4 regions of the Kitasatospora sp. NPDC096147 genome follow, and region 1 is predicted to be linked to each of the others. Evidence: riboswitches for the same ligand, from Rfam matches in the RefSeq annotation. Region 1 holds a riboswitch; each other region holds the start of a gene.
The links. Region 1 has a riboswitch for cyclic di-AMP ahead of ACIRBX_RS37385 (transglycosylase family protein). Riboswitches for the same ligand answer to the same signal wherever they lie in the genome.

Region 1 (4,901 bases):
CGGCCAGCGCCGGTACGTGCCGGTGCTGCGCAAGATCGAGGGCTTCACCGCCGCGCTCGGCGAGTACCTCGGGTACACCCCGGAGCAGGCCGCCGAGTACGTGCACCACACGCTGTTCAGCGTGGAGGGCGGGCACGCGGCGGCCAACGCCCTGCTGGACAAGGGCTGCACGGCGATCGTCTGCGGCAGCGACCTGATGGCGCTCGGCGCGATTCGGGCGGTCCGCCAGCGCGGCATGGCGGTGCCCCGGGACGTCTCGGTGGTCGGCTTCGACGACTCGCCGCTGATCGCCTTCACCGAGCCGCCGCTGACCACCATCCGCCAGCCGGTCGAGGCGATGGCCACCGCCGCCGTCGACGCCCTGCTGGAGGAGGTCAACGGCAGCGGCTCGCAGCGGGACGAGTTCATGTTCCAGACCGAGCTGGTGATGCGCGGCTCCACCGGCCCGCGCCGGTCGGAGCAGTAGGACCGGAGGGGACGGAAGGGCCCGGGACCACGCGGTCCCGGGCCCTTCCGCACGCCTGCCGCCCCGTCGCGGGGCACGGCGAGGGGCACGGGGCCGGGTGCACGTTGTGCGGGCAGGAGGCCGACGGTGGGCCCGGGAGCCGACGGTCCGTCAGCCGACCGCCCCGTCGCGGGGCACGGCGAGGGAGCCGGGGCCGGGTGTACGTCGTGCGGGCAGGAGGCCGACGCTGGGCGCGGGAGCGGACGGCCCGTCAGCCGACCGCCGCGTCGCGGGGGCAAGGCCCTGGAGTGCTGCGGCTGCCGGACGGACCGGCGTCGCCCCGAACGGTGGCTCGGACGTACCGGCCCCGTGGTCGCCGTGCCGCTCGGCTGCGACGGCCCGAACCGGCACACCGGTGCCGCCGGCCCGGAGCCGCGCTCCTCGTCCACGCCGCCTGGGCACCCGCTACCGCCTCCGGCGTTGTCGGTCCCGCGCGCGGCGACGCCACCGACCGGCGGCTCCACCCGCCCGATGCCCGTGGCCGGGTCGACAGCCACCGGGCTGAGGCGCCGACCCGTGCCGCCCGGCCCCGCCGAGCGGGCGCCGCCGGAGCACGCGCCCTCCTTGCCCGGCATCGGGCAGGGGGCCTTCGCCGGCTTCTCGTCGGTCGCCGATGTTCGCATGGACTCTCCCCCAGCCTCCGGCCGGGGGTGGCCCCTGCCCTGCCTTCGGCATCCCAGCCTCCGGCCGGGGGTGGCCCCCGCCCCGCCTTCGGCATCCCAGCCTCCGGCCGGGAGGTGCCCCGGCGCCGCCGAGCCACGCGCGCTCCTTGCCCGCCAACGGGTAGGTAGGGACCCTTCAACGACGCCCGCCCAAGCGGCCGGCGGAGCCGCACGGTGTCACAGCCGCCCCCATCAAGGAGACAGCCCCTAGCCCTCCTGGACGGCGGTGTCCGGCTTCACCAGCCGACTCTCGTCGGCGGCATCGCCGGTCCGTGCCTCGGTGCGGCGGCTGCGCGCGAGGTAGTCACGGAGGATCAGTTCGACGGCGTCCTGCGGGTTCCGGGTGCCGGCGAGGAGCATCAGCTCGATCGCGAAGTCGGCTTCCAGGGAGACGGTGACCTTGGCCATGGCGGCAGGATACGGCGCTGCCCCCGGAGCCGACCAGAGCTCCGGGGGCAGCGCTTCACACCGTCGTCAGACGCGGCCCGCGAAGTCGGGGGCCCAGTTGGCGATGGTCTCGGTCTTCACGCCGGCGCGGGGGTTGGCCGCCTCGACGTACTTGCCGCCGCCCAGGTAGATGGCGACGTGGTAGACGCCGGAGTTCGCGCCGTTGTTGGACCAGAACAGCAGGTCGCCCGCCTGGAGGTTGTCCAGCGAAACCCGGGTGGCCGCGTCCGCCTGGTCGTTGGCGACCCGCGGCAGCGAGACGCCGGCCTGGCGGAAGGCGGCCTGGGTCAGGCCGGAGCAGTCCCAGCCGCCGTTGCTGCTGCCGCCGTAGACGTACGCCTGGCCGACCTTGGAGAGCGCGAAGTTGATCGCGGCGGCCTTGGAACCGGTGGCCACGGTGGTGGTCTCGGTGGCGGCCTTCTTCGCCTTGGTGGTGGCGGAGGTGCCCGTGGCGGCGCCGTTCCCGGTGCTCTTCGAGGACGAACCCGACTGCGGCGCGGCCGGCTTGGGGGCCGGGGCGGCCACCGCGACCGTGCCCAGGGTGAGCTGCTGGCCCGGGTAGATCACGTGCGGGCCCTCGGGGAGCTGGGCCTTGTTGAGCTCGTAGAGCTTCTCCCAGCCGCCCTCGACGTTCTGGTCGCGGGCGATGGTGGAGAGCCAGTCGCCGGCCACCACGGTGTAGCTCTTGGCAGCGGCGGTCTGCGCGGTCTGCGCGGTCTGCTCGGCGGCCTTGGGGGCGGCGGCCTGCGGGGCCGCCTTCGGGGTCTCGGCCTTGGCGGCGGAGGTGTCGACCTGGGCGGGGGCGCCGCCCTTGGTCAGGCCCGCCTGGACCGAGCAGACCGGCCAGGCACCGGGGCCCTGGACCGCGAGCACCTTCTCGGCGATCGCGATCTGCTGGGCCTTGGTGGCCTGGTTCGCCTGCGGCGCGTACTGCTTGCCGCCGAACTCGGCCCAGGTGCTGGAGGTGAACTGCAGGCCGCCGTAGAAGCCGTTGCCGGTGTTGATCGACCAGTCGTTGGTCGACTCGCAGGCGGCGACCTTGTCCCAGGTGGAGACGGAGGCGGCCGAGGCGGTGCCGGCGGTGAGGGTCGGGATGGTGAGGCCGATGCCCACGACGCCGGTGGCGGCGATGAGTCGGCGGGCACGCTTGGAAGTGGTGCTGGACAGCACGAAGACGCGTTCCTCTCCCACGCCTGCGAGGTGAGCTGTCGGATTCGGGCTGGAGTTGCCCGGCCGTGCCTGAGCACGGCTTCACCCCAAGCCTGAGAACGGTCATGTGTGACCGGTACCAGGCGACTTACCTGTGGTTCCCCCGCCCCTGCCGCGGTGCTGATGAGCTGCCGACCCGTCCGGCGGCAGGATTCGGCGTTCCGGAGGGGCTGGGTCCGTGTGGTCACGAACAGGGCGTCACGTTAGGCAGAGTTAAGTTGAAACCGCAAACCCCTGTGACGCTGATCATGGTTTCTTTACCGACTCTTCATGAATCGGAAGCTGTCGATCCGGATGTCGATTCCGATCGATTCTGTTCAAATTCCTTGCGGCTCAAGGGATTTGCCTATGCTTCGGGTCATGCGGCACGCGAGAGGGCCCCAGCCGGGCCCGTCGGACAACGGATCGGCAAGGGTCAGTCGCCGGAAGCTCCTCATCGGCCTGGCGATCGGCACCGCCCTCGCGGCGGTCGGCGTGGAGGAGGTGATCCGGCGCAGCGGCAGTGGTCCTGACGTCCTCTCGGGAGCCCAGCCTCCGCCGCCGCCCGATCATTCGCATGCGCACGGTGGTTCTCCCAGTGCCTCTGACAGTCCGTCCGCCGAGTCCTCCGTCTCCCCGTCGGCCTCCCCGTCGACCGCCGCCACCTCCGGCGAGCCGGTGCCCGGGGTCGCCCCCTCGACCGCCGCGCCGGTGCGCCCGCGCGCCTGGTCCGACCAGGCGGGCTGGAGCGGCGGGGCCGCGCCCGGCCCGGGTGCGGCGGTGCGGATCACCGACCACGTGCTGCTGGACCGGGACGTGACGGTGGGTTCGCTGCTGGTCGAAGCGTCAGGTTCGCTCACCTTTGCCCCGGATCGTCCCGTTTCGCTCACCGCCAACGGCAACGTCGAGGTCCGGGGCGCGCTCACCCTCGCCCCGCAGGGGGCCGCCACCGTCCACGCGGTGCGCTTCCCGAGCGTCAACGAGGGCCGCTTCCAGGGCGGCGGGATGGGTCTGGTGGAGAGCGACACCGGCCTCTGGGTCACTGGCTCCGGCCGGCTCAAGCTGGCCGGCTCGGGCCGGACGGCCTGGGTCCGCGCGGCCGGCGCGCTGAAGGCCGGCGACACCAGCATCAAGCTGGCCGCAGCCCCGGCCGGCTGGCAGGTCGGCGACGAGCTCGCCGTCACCCCGACCGGCGCCCCCGACGCCGACGGCTTCTCCGAGCACTACGACTACCGCACCGTCACCGCCGTCAGCGGAGCCACCGTCAGCCTGGACGGCCCGCTGAAGTACGCCCACCCCAAGGTCACCGCGGGCGGCGGGGTCAGCGTCGGCGCCGAGGTGCTCAACCTGACCCGCAACGTCCGGATCGAGGGCACCGAGAAGGGCCGGGCCCACGTCCACATCACCAGCAACCAGCGCGCCGAGGTCCGGTACGCCGCGCTGCGCTGGCTCGGCCCGCGCAGCGCCGGCAAGGAGAAGTGGGCCGGCAAGCCCGTCACCGAGCCGGTGCTCGGCCGGTACGGGCTGCACTTCCACATGCTCGGCGACACCACCCGGGGCACCGTGGTGGAGGGCGTGGTGGTCCGGGACACCGGCAGCCACGCCTTCGTGCCGCACAACTGCCACGGCATCACCTTCCGCTCCTGCATCGCCCACCAGACCCTGGAGGACGCCTACTGGTGGGACGGCCCGCTGGACACCCGCACCCCGCAGGGCCCCTCGCACGACATCACCTACGACAGCTGCGTGGCCTCCCGCACCCAGTTCGACCCCAACCCGCGCGGTTACCGGCTGACCGGTTTCAGCCTCGGCGCGGGCAAGGGCGGGATCGCCCGGGACTGCGTCGCGGTCGGCGTCCAAGGGGCCAACGGGGCGTCGGGCTACGAGTGGCCGGAGACCAGCGAGGGGGTGTGGACCTTCGAGCGCTGCCTGGCCCACAACAACCTGGAGAACGGCATCTTCGTCTGGCTGAACGCCGAATTCCACCACACCGTCGGCCAGTTCGTCGCCTACCACAACGGCGGATGGGGCATCGAGCACGGCGCCTACCTGAACGACTTCGAGTACAACTCCACTGTGCTGTACGGCAACGCGGCCGG
Region 2 (4,901 bases), on a different contig from region 1:
GATGTCCTTCTCCGGGTCGGCGGCCAGGAGGAGGAGCTGGGCGGTGATCTTGTTGGCGATGTCGTCGTCGACCTGCTGGCCGAGGAAGATGATGCGCTCGTTGAGCAGCCGGTTGTAGACCTGGTCGCCCAGGCCGCCGAGCACGTCACCAGCGGCGGCGTGCGGCGCCATCAGGCCAGGCATCTGCATCTGCGGGAACGTCACTTAGCCACCTGCTCAGTCGAATTGTCGCTGTCTATGGACCCTAACGCGACGGCCCCGCCTCGGAATCCCCCGCGCGGAACTGTTCGCTGTGAGCGCAGGGTCCGGACCCGGTCACGGGAACGGCCCGGACCCCCCTGGCGGGGGTCCGGGCCGTTCCCTGACGGTGCGTCAGACCGTACCGAAGGCTCAGGCCTCGGTGGTCTCGGCGGACTCGACCGACTCCTCGGCCTCCTCGTCGTCCTCGAAGGAGACGACCTCGCCGTTGGTGTCGGTGACCTTGGCCTGCTCGACGACCAGGGCCAGCGCCTTGCCGCGGGCGACCTCGCCGACCAGCAGCGGGACCTGGTTGGCCTGGACGACCTGCTGGGCGAACTGGTCCGGGGTCATGCCGGAGCCGGCCGCGCGGCGGACCAGGTGCTCGGTGAGCTCGTCCTGGTTCACGCCCAGCTTCTCGGCGTCGACGATCTCGTCGAGCACGAACTGGGTCTTGATGCCCTTCTTGGCCTGCTCCTCGGTCTCCTTCTCGAAGTCCTCGACGGACTTGTCCTGGGTGGCGAGGTAGGTCTCGAGGGTGAGGCCCATCGGCTCGAGCTGGTGGTGCTCGAGGTTGTGCTTGCGGGTCTCGACCTCGTCCTTGAGGAGCTTCTCCGGGTACTCCATCTCGACCAGCTTCAGCAGCTCGTCGAGCACCCGCTCCTGGGCCTGGGTGGCCTGGTCGAACTCACGCATGCGCTCCAGGCGCTTGCGGGAGTCGGCCTTCAGGTCCTCCAGGGTGTCGAACTCGCTCGCCAGCTGCGCGAACTCGTCGTCCAGCTCCGGGAGTTCCTTCTCCTGGACGGCGGTGACGGTGACGGTCACCTCGGAGCTCTTGCCGGCCTGGGTGCCGCCCTTGAGCTCGGTGGTGAAGGTCTTGGTCTCGCCGGCCGAGAGGCCGACGACGGCCTCGTCGATGCCGTCCAGCAGACGGCCCGAGCCGATCTCGTAGCTGACGCCGGTGGCGGTGCCGTCCTCCGGCACCTCACCGTCGACCTTGGCCTCCAGGTCGACGACCACGACGTCGCCCTCGGCGGCGGCGCGCTCGACGTCCTTGACCGACGAGAAGCGCTCGCGCAGCTGCTCCAGGGACTTCTCCACGTCGGCGTCCTCGACCACGATCGGGTCGACGGTCACCTCGATGCCGGCGAAGTCGGGCAGGGTGATCTCCGGACGGACGTCGACCTCGGCGACGAAGGTGAGGTCACCGCCGTCGGCCAGGTTCTCGACACCCTGGATGTCGGTGATCTCGGGCTGACCGAGGACCTCGATCTTGCCCTCGTCGACGGCCTGGGTGTAGAAGCGCGGCAGCGCGTCGTTGACGGCCTCCTCCAGCACCGCGGCACGACCGAAGCGCTGGTCGATCACCTTGGCGGGAATCTTGCCCTTGCGGAAGCCCGGGACCGAGACCTGCGAGTTGATCTTCTTGTAGGCCGCGTCGAGGCTCGGCTTGAGCTCCTCGAAAGGCACCTCGACGGTGAGTCGAACCCGGGTCGGGTTCAGAGTCTCGACGGCGCTCTTCACGGTTGGGTCTCCTATGGGCTTGCGGTCAGGTTGTCTCCGCCGTTGCCGGCCGGCGGGCCGGGCGCGGTGCGGCGAGACGGGCGATGGGCGGTTGGAGCTGCATCTCCCGTACAAGGGGGTGGACGGTGAGCTTGACTCCTCGCCCTCGGGCGGTTGACCTGCACGGATCTGCGCAGGGACTACCGCCAGCCGCCCATCCTACCGGTAGCACGAAAGGCGGACGCCAGGGTGCTGCCACACGGATGACGGGGGCCCGCGCCAGGCCCTCCGGACGGCCCCGGTACGCCAACAGGGCCCCGCCTTCGGACGAGACCCTGCCGCACTGTCGGGGTGGCCGGATTCGAACCGACGGCCTTCCGCTCCCAAAGCGGACGCGCTACCAAACTGCGCCACACCCCGTGGTGCCGAGAGGAAGCGTACACGGCACCCCCCACCCCCCACGGCCGTTCACCCGGGCGGCCGTTGACCCCTGCGCCCGGCGGCACCGACGTGCCGAACCGTCAAAGCGGTGTGCGAGCAGCCGATCCGACCAGGTACGCTGACCCTGTCCTCGCGACCGCAGCACGCGGCCACGGGGCGTCCTGTGCGGGTGTAGCTCAATGGTAGAGCCCCAGTCTTCCAAACTGGTCACGCGAGTTCGATTCTCGTCACCCGCTCCACAGAAGGCTCCGGCCCCCGGTCAGTGACCGGGGGCCGGAGCCTTTTGACGTGGTGTCGGTCTCGTCAGAGGTTGACGCCGTGGGCGCGCAGGTAGGAGACCGGGTCGATGTCGGAGCCGTAGGAGGCGCCGGTGCGGATCTCGAAGTGCAGGTGCGGGCCGGTCACGTTGCCGGTGGCACCGGAGAGGCCGATCTGCTGACCGGCCGAGACGGTCTGGCCGGCCGAGACGCCGATCGAGGAGAGGTGGGCGTACTCGGAGTACTTGCCGTCCGCGTGGCGGATGACGACCTCGTTGCCGTAGGCGCCGCCGTTGCCGGCCTTGACCACGGTGCCGGAGGTGACGGCCTTCACGCTGGTGCCGGTGGAGGCGCGGAAGTCCACACCGGTGTGGTAGCCGCTGGACCAGGAGGAGCCGGAGGCGTGGTACGCGGTGGAGGTGCCACCGGAGACCGGGGCCACGTAGCCGCCGGAGGCGACGGTGGTGGAGGTCTCGGCCTTGGGCGCGGCGGCCTTCGGCGTGGTGGCCTTCGGGGCGGCGGCGGCCTTGGGGGCCTCGGCCTTCGGCGCGGCGGCCTTGGGAGCCTCGGCCTTGGGGGTGGCGGCCTTCGGGGCCGGGGTGGAGGCCTTGGAGCGGGACGCCTTGGTGGTGTCCTCGCTCTTGGACTGCTGCGGGGCCGGGGCCTGGGCCGGCGCCGGGGCGGCGACGGCGGCCTTGCCGGCCAGCGAGAGGTTCTGGCCCGGGAAGATCAGGTTCGGGTTGCCGCCGATGACGGTCCGGTTGTCCTGGTAGAGCTTCTCCCAGCCACCCTCGACCTGCTGGGCGTTGGCGATCTTCGAGAGGGTGTCCCCGCTGACCACCTGGTACGCCTTGGCCTCGGCGGCCGGAGCGGCGGCCGGGGCGGAAGCCTGCACGGCGGCCGGGGCGGCCTGCGGGGCGACGGCGACGGCGGCCTCGGGGGCGGCGGCCGGGGTGTGGTTCTGGTGCGCGCTGGCGGCGCTGACCGGGACCGCGAAGGCGGCGCCGACCACACCGGTGGCGACCGCGATGCGGGTCAGACGGGACAGCTGGACGCGACGGTGCTTGCCCTTGACGGACATGGGGCTGGTCCTCTCCGACGCCTGTGAGGTGAGCTGTCGGGTTCGGGCTGGAGATGCCCGGCCGCTGGCGCGGCTTCACCCCTAGCCGGACCGGTGTGACCGGTACGGCGACTTACCTGTGGGTCCCCCACTCCTGCCATGGCGGTGCTGGTTCGAGGCTCCGGGTGGTGGCAGGACTCGGCGTTCCACCCGGTGGGCCCGTCCGGTCGATCCGCCGGACTGGATCCGCAGCTAAGCCCATCGCCCCCGACGCTGGCAAGCCCGAGTTGAACGATCAACGAGCACCCGGCGGGACCAAAGTCACTCGGAGGTCGGGACTTCCGCCTCCGGCGCCCATGATCGCTGACCCTGGGCCGATGCTACGCACACGTAGGGTGTCGAAAACCACCGTCCGGATACGGCTCCGTGCGCTCCGTCGGCAGGCGCCGTGACACCGGTCACGCCGGGCCGATACGCTCGCCGTTCGAGGTTCCCGTTCGAGAACAGAGCGCCGCCCACCGGGGTGGCTGCGAGGAGATCCGCCCGTGCCCCACGAGGAGCGGCTGGCCGTCATACGGCGCGGAGTGGTCCGCGAGATGGCCCGGTTGGGCCTGGAGTTCGCGGTGGACGGCGCGGTGGTCCGGGGGCCCGGCACCACCGCCGTGGCGGTCCGCGAGCACGCCGAGCGGGGCACCACCGGCCACGTGGACCTCGGCTACGTGCTCCAGCTCGGCCGGGGCGACGGCCCGGTGGTCTGGGACTGCGCGGCCGGCTTCGGCGGCGACGACACCGAGCAGCTCGACAACGCGGTGATGATCTGGGCCGGCACCACCGCCACCGCCGTGCTCCAACTGCTCTCCGGTGAGCAGGCGTTCAGCACGCCCGAGTTCCCCGGCTGGCGGGTGGTGCAGAGCCCGGCGGCCACCTTCGGCACCGGCTCGGAGCTGCTGGCCGACTGGCTGGCCGGGCAGCACTCCTCGCCCGCCCTGGCCGCCGCCGTGCTGCCGGAGCTGACCCCGGGTCAGGTGAACGGCGTGAAGCTGTTCTTCGGCGGCAAGGCCGGCCACGACGTGGCCGAGGTGCGGGTGAACGGCCGGGTGAGCAGCGCGGCCTCGGCGGCGCTGCGCGCGCAGGACTGGCCGCGCGGCGAACGGCTCTGCTGGGCGCGGCTGTTCCTGGTGTTCGCGCCGGAGCCCGAGGCGCTGCCGGAGCGCGTGACGGCCCCCGCACCACGGCGCGGCCGGTTGGCGCGCTGGTGGCGGCGACGGCGCTGACCCGCTGGCGGGCGGGTCCGCGACCGGTCGGAACGGCTCGGCGCGGGACGGCAGGGCGCGCGACCGCTCGGCGCCGGACCGCTCGGAGCGGGACGGCTCAGCCGGCGACCGAGGAGATGGTCTTGGCGA
Region 3 (4,901 bases), on a different contig from region 1:
CGTCAGGGCCGCCGCCTGGCGGTCGGCCACCGCCTCCGGGTCCGGGAAGTCCGGGTCCTGGTGGCCCATCAGGACCAGTGCGGGGCAGCGCACCCCGGCCGTCCAGCCGACCGGCGAGGAGTCGCCGGTGACGTAGGCCCGGGTGGCCCCCTTCCGGCCGGGCGTGCGCAGGGCGGCCACCGAGGCGGCCCGGTAGGCGGCGTAGTCGGCCGGCCGGGCGGCGGCCGGGTACGCCTTGTCCAGGTAGAGGCCCCAGGCGGCGGGGACGTGCACCAGGGCGAGGCCGAGCACCTTGAGCAGGGCGCGCTGGGCGGCGGTCGGGGGGAGGTTCTCCACGAAGGCGTCGATCAGGGCGATGCCGGCGATCCGCTCCGGGGCGTCGGCGGCGGCCTTCACCACGGTGGCCCCGGTGTAGGAGTTCCCGGCCAGCGCGGCGCGCTCGATGCCGAGGTGGTCGAGCAGCGCGAGCACGTCACCGGCCAGGGCGGCGGGGGAGTGGTCGGGCCAGCCGATCGAGGACTCGCCGAAGCCGCGCAGGTCCAGGGTGATCACCCGGTGGCCGGCCGCGGCCAGTAGCGGGCGCAGGTGGCGGTAGACGGTGCGGGAGTCGAGCATGCCGGGAAGCAGCACGACCGGCAGGCCGGTGCCCGGGGTGTCGTCGTAGGCCAGCCGGCCGCCGGGGAGGTCGAGGTAGCGGGTCGCGGGGTGCGTCGTGGTCGCCATGCTTCAAAAGCTAAGGCTAATAGCCTTAGCCGTCAAGCGGTGCGGCGGTGCTAGCGTGCGGACCGAAGCAGTCCGTGATCGTGGAAGGGGCGTCATGCCGTTCATCAACGTGAAGCAGCTGTCCGGCCGGAGCGAGGAGCAGCGGGCCGAGATCGCCCGCGAGCTCACCGCCACCTACGCGCGGATCACCGGGGTGAGCCCGGAGAACATCTGGGTGGCCATCGAGGAGATCCCGGCCGAGAACTGGTCCTCGGCCGGCGAGACCTTCGCCGCCAAGCGCGCCAAGGGCTGACGGCTCCTCAGGCCGGCGGGGCCGGGGGAGGTCGCGGGCTCGGGGGAGGTCAGGGGGTGTCCACCCGGAACGGGTCGTGCTCGGCGAGGAGCTTCTCCAGCCGGGCCTGGTCGACCCGGGTGGTGATCTCCCCCTCCTCCTGGCGGTCCCGGATCACCTTGGCCAGGGTGAACGCGGAACTGATCTCCCAGAGCAGTCCGACGGCCAGGAACCCCCGCATCCAGGCGTTCACCGGCAGGTAGATCACCCCGATGGCGAGGGAGGTGGAGGCCAGCGCGAAGGAGAGCACGGCCTGGGCGTAGTAGGCGTTGGTGGTCCGGGGCTGGGTCGCTGCGGTCATGTCCCCAGGATGGCCAACTCCCCTTCGCCGCACCTGAGTACGGATGCTCAACCGTGGCCCGTGCGGCACGCTGAGTACCGGCCCGACGGCCCCGGGTCACGGTCCGTCAGAAAGAGATGGACTGCACCACTCAAGCCGCTTGGAATCATGGGCTCCTAGGATTAACGTTTGATAACGCAGCGCGGTCGGCAACGCCGTACCCGAACGGCACCGTGCGCCGTCGCCTAATCCCACCGTTCGCCCCCACCGGGCGGACACGGGAGCCGGGGAACCACGTTCCTTGGGGTGAATCGACCGGGCCCCACCCGGTCGTAGGAGACCTTCCTGCTCCGAACCCGTCAGCTAACCCGGTAGGCGCGAAGGAAGGAAAGGAGCGCGCCTCCGTGGCGTCGACGCACACCCCGGCACACCCCCGGCACGACGGCAGTGGCAGCACCCAGCTGCTCGACCACCCGCTGCCGCCGGAGGCCGCCCGGCACCGGATGCCCCGTCAGTCCCGCGGCACCGGCCCGCTGATCGGCGTCACCGCGATGGCCGCCTCGCTCGGTGCCACCGGCTTCGCCGCCGCCGCCCCGGCCGCCGCCGCTCCCGCCGCCCCGCCGGCGGTGGCCGCCGCCGACCAGCCGGCCGAGGACGGCACCCCGGAGGACCGCGCCGCCGCCGAGCGCCCGCTCTCCGCCGACCCGGGCCTGGCACTCGCCGCCCGGATCCAGCAGCAGGCCGACGGCCAGCGGACCTCCGCCGAGGAGACCGCCCGCCTGGCCGCCGCCCAGGAGGCCGAGGACAGGCGCACCGCCCAGGCCCGGGAGCTGGCTGCCGCCGAGGCCGCTGCCGAAGCCGCCGCGCAGGCCGAAGCCGCCGCCGAGGCGGAGGCCGAGAAGGCCGAGCGGGCCGGCGCGTTCACCCTGCCGACCAGCGGCTACCACCTGACCGCGCACTACGGTCAGTCCGGCTCGTACTGGTCCCACCTGCACACCGGCCTGGACTTCGCCGCCGCCACCGGCACCCCGGTGACCGCCGTCAGCGGAGGCACCGTCAGCTCGGCCGGCTGGTCCGGCGCCTACGGCTACCGGGTGATCCAGACCCTGCCCGACGGCACCGAGGTCTGGTACTGCCACCTCTCCTCGATCACCGTCGCCTCCGGCCCGGTCGCCCCCGGCACCGTGCTCGGCAAGGTCGGCGCCACCGGCAACGTCACCGGTGCCCACCTCCACCTGGAGGTCCGCCCCGGCGGCGCCACCCCGGTCGACCCGCTGACCTGGCTCCGGGGTCACGGCCTCAACCCCTGACGCACCGTCGGACCCGTCGCCGCTCCGGGCGGCGGGTCCGCGTCCTACTCCTCGTCGGCCTGGTACCCCTGGGCCGTCAGGTACTCGTCGATCTCCTGGTGCCCCGGCTCCGGCGCCAGGTCCGGGTACTCGTGCACCAGCAGCGCCGCCAGCCCCGGCACCGTCCACTCGCCGCACAGCCGCAGCGCCTCCTCGGCCACCGCCGCCTCGAAGGCGTCGAAGTCCCCGGACAGCTCCTCCGGCATCGGCAGCCCGAGCGCGTTCAGCCCCGCCAGGTTCCGGTAGGAGCGCTGCATCAGCCGGTTCTCCAGCAGCATCCGGGCCCCGTCGGTGGCCATCCCGACCGAGATGGTCCGGGTCGGTCCCCAGCCGCCGTCCGAGTCCACCTCGTCCAGCCCGTCCAGACCCGCGAACGCCTCGGCCCGCTGCTGCTCCGTCAACTCCCGGAAGCCGTCCAGCCAGGCCCGCACCGCCGTCCCGTCCGCCGTGTCCACCCCGTCCGCCCGCAGCAGCAGCGCGTACAGCCGGGGCCAGGTCACCAGGTGCGGCTGGCGCAGCAGCCCGCAGAGCAGCTCGCCCTGCCACTCCGCCTCGGCGTGCAGCTTCTCCTGCCGCTTGGCGTTCAGCCGCTTGGTGGCCCGCTGGTGGTCGATCAGCAGCTCCACCGCCCTGCCGTACGCCTCCGGCTCGGACTCCGGCTGCACGTAGAGGTAGAGCCGCTCGTAGAGCAGCTGCTCCAGCACCGCCGAGGTCAACTCCGGGAAACCGTCGTGCATCCGGCCGTCGCCCAGCTCCAGCAGGGCGAGCACGGTGCGCACGGCCGGCTCGGGCACCGGCGGCCGGCCCTCGGCGGCGGCCCAGTCGAGCAGGTCGTCGGCGCGGGTGCGGGGGCTGAGCAGCAGGTCCTCGTGGTTCACCCTCGTACGGTATCCGGTGACGGACCGTCGGGAGGCTGCGGCACCGCCCGCGTAGGGTCGGGCCCATGATGCCCGTCCGGCTGACCGGCCCCCGGCTCGCCCTGCGCGAACACCACGGCACCCCCGAGGAGGCCGCCGCGCTGCACGCCGTCCACGGCGACCCGGCCGCCGCCCGGTACCTGGACTTCGGCCCGGCCGACCTCGACACCTGCGCCGACCAGTTGGCCCTCGCCCTCGACCTCGCCGAGGAGAGCCCCCGCACCGAGTACCGCCTCGCCGTCACCCTCCTCGCCGACGGCCCGCCCGAGCACGCCCCGCCGATCGGCACCGCCGCACTCACCGTCGAGCCCGGCCGGGCCGCCGCCATCGGCTACGCCCTGCGCCGCGACACCTGGGGCCGTGGCCACGGCACCGAGGTGGTCGCCCTGCTGCGGGCCCTCGCCTTCGAGGTCCTGGGCCTGACCCGCCTGACCGCCCGGGTCGACCCGGCCAACACCGCCTCCACCCGGCTGCTCCTCCGGGCCGGCTTCCACCTGGACCGCGCCACGGAGCGGTACGTGCTCTTGGCGCGGTAGGGCGCGCGTCCCGCGCCCTTGCCGTTGGTGCGGCGGGTCGTGTGCAGGTGGGGGTCCGTACCCGGCGGTCGGGTGGTGGTCTTCCGTTTCGCGCAGTTCCCCGCGCCCCTGTCTGCCCTGCGGGCAGCCGAGGGCAGCCGGGGGGTGGGGACAGCCCTACCTTCGGTCCACCGGGGGACCTCATTCCGGGGGACCGGCTCCGCTGGGATCGTAGGAGGGCGAGCCAGGAGGGCAGGCAGTGGACGAGGAGCCGGTGATGACCAGTCAGACCCACCACCACTACGCGGCGGTGCGCCACGGCGACCGGTCGGGGGACGCGGCCCGGCCGGGCTTGTGGCGGGCACCGATCAGCGCGGAGCCGTACCGGGAGCTGGGCTTCCTGCTCACCGCGCTGCCACTGGCGGTGGTCGGCTTCGCCGTGACGGTGGCGCTGTTCGCGGCCGGGGCCGGTCTGCTGGTCACCGTCCTGGGCCTGCCGGTGCTGGCGGCCCTGACCTCCTTCGGCCGGGGCTTCGCCGCGCTGGAGCGGCACCGCGCCCGCACCCTGCTGCACACCGAGGTCGGCGACCCGCAGCCGGTGCGGCGGAGCCGGCCCGGCGTCTGGGGCGGCGTCACCGCCCGGCTGGCGGACGGCCTGGGCTGGCGGGCGGCGCTGTACCAGGTGCTGATGCTGCCCTGGTCGATCGTCGCGTTCGTGCTCCCGGTGGTCACCCTGACGGTGGGTTGGGTGCTGGCGGCGTTCCCGGCCTACCAGTGGGTGTTCGC
Region 4 (4,901 bases), on a different contig from region 1:
TGCAGCAGGGCTATGTCCGCCAGGACACCGCCCGCCGCTACACCCTCGGCCCCCGGCTGATCCGGCTCGGCGAGACCTCCGGCCGCCTGCTGGGGAGTTGGGCCCGCCCGTACCTGACCGAGCTGATGGAGGCCACCGGCGAGACGGCCAACCTGGCGGTGCTGGAGGGCGGCGAGGTGGTCTACGTCGGGCAGGTGCAGTCACGCCGCTCGATGCGGATGTTCACCGAGGTCGGCCGCCGGGTCCAGCCGCACTGCACGGGCGTGGGCAAGGCCCTGCTGGCCCAGTTGGACGAGCCGGAGGCGCGGGCCGTCCTGGGCACCCAGCCGCTCCAGTCGCACACGCCCTACACCGTCACCGACCCGGACGAGCTGTTCGCCCAGCTGGGCCGGGCCCGGGCCTCCGGCTACGTGGTGGACGACCAGGAGCAGGAGATCGGGGTGCGCTGCATCGCGGTCGCCGTGCCCGGCGCGCCGGCCCCGACCGCCCTCTCGGTCTCCGGCCCGGAGGCCCGCATCCGGGCCCTGGAGGCCCAGGCCGGGGAGACCTCGCTGGTCCCCGTGATGCAGCAGATCGCGTCCCGACTCGGTCAGGTCCTGGCCCCCTGACGGCGGGTCGGGCGGTGCCCGACCCCGGCTCCGGCCACGTCCGATCCCGACCGGTGTCGGTGTCGGGCGCGGTCCCATCGGGCCGGGTGCGGTCCGGCCGGGGTCGGGCGCGGTCCGGCCGGGGTCGGCCTCAGTCGTGGTCGGGGTCGGGCCCACCAGCCTGGGCCGCCATCAGCTGGAAGACCGTCAGCTCCGGCTCCACGCCCACGGTGCGGAACAGCCGGGGCGCGGCGGCCAGCTTCGGATCCGCCCGGACGGCCTCCAGGGCGGCCCGGTCCCGCCACAGGCTCTGCACCCGCCAGCGGCCGTCCGGCCCACGGAGCAGCTCCGTCCTGATCAGCCCGGCCGGCAGCGGCTCGGCCACCAACTCCCGGTAGGACGTCACCAGTTCGGCCTCACGATCCGGCCCGACCACTCCGGAGACCTCACTCAACACCCGCACGGACACCCTCCTCACTTCCACCTGCCTGGCATCCTCCGCCGATACAGTCTGCACAGAGAGTGACCACGCGGGCGAACGGAGTGGACCATGGGTGGACGGAAGCTGACCGCCGTGCTGGCCGGTGCGGCGGCGCTGGTGCTGGGGGTGACCGTCCCGGCGAGCGCGGCACCCTCGCGCTCCGACCTGGAGGTGGTCCGACTCGACCCGGAGGCGGCGCCGCCCGGCGGGACCACCACCGTGCACGGCTTCGTCGCCAACCTCGGCCCGGACCGGACCGGCTCCCCGTTCACGGTGCTGCTGACGGTGCCGAACGGCTTCACCTTCCGCGGCCCGTACTTCCCGACCGACTGCCTCGCCCTGGCGGGCGGCCACACGCTGACCTGTACCTTCGGGGCCGGCCTGCCCCGGTACCGGACCGCCACGGTGCTGGCCCCCGTCCAGGTGGACGGCGGCCTGCCCCCCGGCACCAAGGCCGAGGGGCAGGTCACGGTGGTCAGCCCGGACGACACGAACCCCGCGAACAACTCCACCCCGTTCACGCTGTCCGTGAGCTGACTCAGCGGTAGACCCGGACCCAGTCCGCCGAGAAGCCGATCGGCGCGGTGCCGATCGGCCCGGGGTGGTACTTCCCGGCGCCCACCGAGAGGTTGAGGATCAGGTAGGCGGACCAGTCGGCGCCGACGCCGGCCCCGTCCGAGAAGACCTTGGTGCCGTTCACGTACCAGTCGACGGAGTCCGCGCCGTAGTACGTGCCGATGGTGACCCAGCGGTCGTGGCCGACGGCGGCCACGTCGGTGTGGTAGCGCTGGGCCGGGTTCACGTGGTTGGTCAGCTCCAGCAGGCCCGGGTTGTCCGGGTGGTACTCGAAACTGTCGATCTCGCCGTTGCCGTCCTTCCAGGTCCACAGGGCCGGCCAGGCCCCGGGGGTGGCGGGCAGCTTGACCCGGGTCTCGGCGTAGTCGCCCGTCCGGACCTGGAAGCCCTCCCCGGAGTACTCGGTGGTGAGCAGGCCGGTGTCCCAGGCCCGCTTGCCGTTCTCCAGGGTGTGCGCGGAGGGCGTGGCGGTGAAGGTGGCGACCCCGTCGGCCACCGAGACGCCGGACGGGCTCAGCCAGTCGAGCTTGTTGTCGTCCGGGTTGTGGGTGCCGTAACGGTAGCTGCTACTCCGGTCGTTGACCCACTTGGCGCCGAGCGCCGGCGGGGCGTCGAACTCCTCCGACCAGGTCAGCGCCTTGCCCGGCACGGGCGAATCACCGGGCTCGGGGGTCGGCTTCGGGTTCGGGGTCGGAGTCGGGGTCACCGAGCCTGCGCTGACCGTGAGTTGACGGGACGGCAGGTTGTGCCAGCCGCCGTTCTGGTCCTGCCAGAAGCCGAACTGGGTGTAGGTGCCGGCCGGCAGCGCCCGGGCCCCGCTGGTGAAGGTCACCCCGCCGGGGCAGATCCGGACGTTGCCCGCGTTGCCGGGGAAGTCGAGGTTGGCCCCGGCCGCGTCCCGGACGCCGATGCCGACGGTCTTCGCGGTGAAGCAGCGGGCGGAGTGCACGGTGAGGGCGGCCGTGCCGGGTACGTCGGCGGTCATCGAGCTCGGGGTCAGCCGGTCCTGGGTGACGGTGGTGGCGGCCTCGGCCGGGCCCGCCAGCGGGACGGCGGCGACCAGTGGGAGGGCGACCAGCGCGGCAGCGCCGAGGCGTGCCGGGGTGACGGTTGTGCGCATGGGCAGGAGTCCTCTTTCGACGCCTGCGAGGTGAGCTGTCGGGTTCGGGCATGAGGGAACGCCCGGCCGCTGAAGCGGCTTCACCCCGAGTGCCCCGGCGTCGGACGAGCGAGCAGGGGTCACGTACTGACCTGGTTCCCCCGCTCCTGCCCGTACTCGGTGTGGTCGAGTGACCGTCGGCGGGCAGGCAGGACTCGGCGCCCCGCGACGGCGTCCGCCGGTACGCGGACTGCTCCGTGCAGGCTAGGCAGGTGCCGGGCCGAGCGACAAGGAGAGTTCCCTCACACCGGCCCGCCGGGCCCGGGGGCCGGCCGCCGGGAGGACGGCGGCCGGGAGGACGGGGAGGGATCAGAAGGCGATGTCGATCTCCTCGCCGTCCTGGCCCAGGGCGGTGGTCCGGCGCACCGGGCCGGAGGAGGGGGTCCCGACGATCAGCCACTCCGGATCGTGCATCAGCTCACCCCGGTCCCCCTGCCAGGTCACCGTCAGCCGGTCGCCGGCGACGGTGTCCACCGGCATGCCGCTCGGCTCGAATTCCACCGTGCACTCCGGGCCGCCGGTCACCACGGTGAAGGTGACCGGCGTGATCCCGCCGTCCGGCGAGTCGCGGAACACGCGCTCGTCGTCCGGGCTGTCCCAGCGCCAGTACCGGACCGGCCGGTCCGGCTCCGGCGAGACGATCACCAACTGCCCCGGTTCGTGACGCACTTCCCCGCCGTCGGCCGTCCACTCGACGGTGAGCGCACCCTCCCCCGGGCCGAGCCGGACGGTCGGACCGTCCGGCTCGAACCGGACCGGCAGCGGGTGGTCGGAGCTGCAGACGATGAACCTCATGGTGCTCCCCCGGGGGCGACGGTGGTACCGCCCCAGTCTTCCAGGGCCGCGCGGACACAGGTCCGGCACTTCCGTCGCGTGCCGGTGACCGGGCCGTCACCTGGATTCACAGGTGGTTGACCACCGGTGAAGTGTTCCCGCTTCGCTTCCTCCGGGACCTGACAAGCCATCAGGCTGGAGCCATGCGAATCACTCGACGCGCGTTGAAGACCCGGGCCGCCGCCGCGGTGGCCGTCGGCCTGCTCACCCTCGCCCCCACCGCCGTGTTCGCCACCGACGCCTCCGCCGCCGTCAGCGGGAGCATCTGCCTCTCCGCGCTCCCGCCGGAGGGCCGCACCACCATCCAGCTGATCGACCGGGGCGGACCGTTCCCGTACAGCCAGGACGGCATCGTCTTCCAGAACCGGGAGGGCGTGCTCCCCCAGCAGTCCACCGGCTACTACCACGAGTACACCGTGAAGACCCCGGGCTCCTCGACCCGCGGCGCCCGGCGCATCGTCACCGGCAAGGTCTACCACGAGGACTACTACACCGCCGACCACTACGCGACCTTCCGCAAGGTCAACTTCAGCTGCTGACAGAGCAGTTGCCCACCAGGCCGCCCGCCCCGCTTCCCCGGGGGCGGGCGGCCCCACGCGTCACCGGGCCGGCCGCCCCGGCCGCTGACTGAGCCCCATCATGCCGAACGCGGCTGCCAGGAGGACGGAGCCGAGCCCCACCAGCGTCGAACGGAAGCCGAAGTCCGCGACCAGCAGACCGAAGAGCACCTGCCACCCCAGCGCGAGCGCCGCCACCACCTGCGCCCATCCGTGCAGCCGGGGCCGGCGAACGTACCTCCGGTTCAGCGGGAGCATCCACCCCCGGGCCAGGGTCGCGACACCCGATGCCAGCAAGAACACCGCCATCGCCAGGACGGGTACGGCGAGCCAGACCCTCAGCACCATCCACCCCCACGCGCCGGCCAGGCGCCGGGCACAGGCGCGATCATGGCACCGCGCCCCGCACGCGTCCAGCGCGAACTCCCGGCCACCGGACCTGACGGCCGGTCTTTACGGCGGGTTCACGCCCGGATACCCTCCTGAAACATCTTGCGGCAACTTGCGCAAGACGGAGCGTCAACTCCGGTCGGTGGCGTGCGCCGCAGGGCCCCACCCCTGTGCCCCGCCGGAGCGGGCGGCTCCCTCCCCCACCCGTCAGGCATCCGAGGAGTCCCTCCGTGGACCGTGAAGTCGCACGCCACCACCGCCGAACGCGTCATCCGCTGGCCGCCGTCCTGGTGGTCGTCGCCGGGCTGCTGGCCACC

Region 2: another riboswitch for cyclic di-AMP. It lies ahead of ACIRBX_RS13965 (peptidoglycan DD-metalloendopeptidase family protein); the one in region 1 lies ahead of ACIRBX_RS37385 (transglycosylase family protein).
Region 3: another riboswitch for cyclic di-AMP. It lies ahead of ACIRBX_RS05575 (M23 family metallopeptidase); the one in region 1 lies ahead of ACIRBX_RS37385 (transglycosylase family protein).
Region 4: another riboswitch for cyclic di-AMP. It lies ahead of ACIRBX_RS15770 (hypothetical protein); the one in region 1 lies ahead of ACIRBX_RS37385 (transglycosylase family protein).

The regions. Positions count from the first base shown of each region.
Region 1 covers NZ_JBIWFX010000024.1:27,879-32,779, reverse strand. Annotated here, with positions in the region: gene ACIRBX_RS37395 (LacI family DNA-binding transcriptional regulator) at 1-466, shown strand, start outside; gene ACIRBX_RS37390 (hypothetical protein) at 1,375-1,575, opposite strand; gene ACIRBX_RS37385 (transglycosylase family protein) at 1,642-2,805, opposite strand; cyclic di-AMP (ydaO/yuaA leader) riboswitch at 2,792-2,992, opposite strand; gene ACIRBX_RS37380 (hypothetical protein) at 3,184-4,901, shown strand, end outside.
Region 2 covers NZ_JBIWFX010000003.1:727,303-732,203, forward strand. Annotated here, with positions in the region: gene ACIRBX_RS13945 (ATP-dependent Clp protease proteolytic subunit) at 1-183, opposite strand, end outside; gene tig (trigger factor) at 391-1,761, opposite strand; tRNA gene ACIRBX_RS13955 (tRNA-Pro) at 2,087-2,160, opposite strand; tRNA gene ACIRBX_RS13960 (tRNA-Gly) at 2,347-2,420, shown strand; gene ACIRBX_RS13965 (peptidoglycan DD-metalloendopeptidase family protein) at 2,485-3,519, opposite strand; cyclic di-AMP (ydaO/yuaA leader) riboswitch at 3,525-3,676, opposite strand; gene ACIRBX_RS13970 (DUF6348 family protein) at 4,044-4,772, shown strand; gene ACIRBX_RS13975 (hypothetical protein) at 4,870-4,901, opposite strand, start outside.
Region 3 covers NZ_JBIWFX010000002.1:21,295-26,195, reverse strand. Annotated here, with positions in the region: gene ACIRBX_RS05590 (alpha/beta fold hydrolase) at 1-723, opposite strand, end outside; gene ACIRBX_RS05585 (4-oxalocrotonate tautomerase family protein) at 818-1,015, shown strand; gene ACIRBX_RS05580 (YiaA/YiaB family inner membrane protein) at 1,065-1,355, opposite strand; cyclic di-AMP (ydaO/yuaA leader) riboswitch at 1,567-1,726, shown strand; gene ACIRBX_RS05575 (M23 family metallopeptidase) at 1,739-2,644, shown strand; gene ACIRBX_RS05570 (hypothetical protein) at 2,689-3,561, opposite strand; gene ACIRBX_RS05565 (GNAT family N-acetyltransferase) at 3,627-4,136, shown strand; gene ACIRBX_RS05560 (sensor domain-containing protein) at 4,393-4,901, shown strand, end outside.
Region 4 covers NZ_JBIWFX010000004.1:344,321-349,221, reverse strand. Annotated here, with positions in the region: gene ACIRBX_RS15785 (IclR family transcriptional regulator) at 1-608, shown strand, start outside; gene ACIRBX_RS15780 (antibiotic biosynthesis monooxygenase family protein) at 739-1,050, opposite strand; gene ACIRBX_RS15775 (hypothetical protein) at 1,138-1,605, shown strand; gene ACIRBX_RS15770 (hypothetical protein) at 1,607-2,764, opposite strand; cyclic di-AMP (ydaO/yuaA leader) riboswitch at 2,771-2,936, opposite strand; gene ACIRBX_RS15765 (hypothetical protein) at 3,113-3,598, opposite strand; gene ACIRBX_RS15760 (ribonuclease domain-containing protein) at 3,781-4,176, shown strand; gene ACIRBX_RS15755 (hypothetical protein) at 4,237-4,542, opposite strand; gene ACIRBX_RS15750 (carbohydrate binding domain-containing protein) at 4,815-4,901, shown strand, end outside.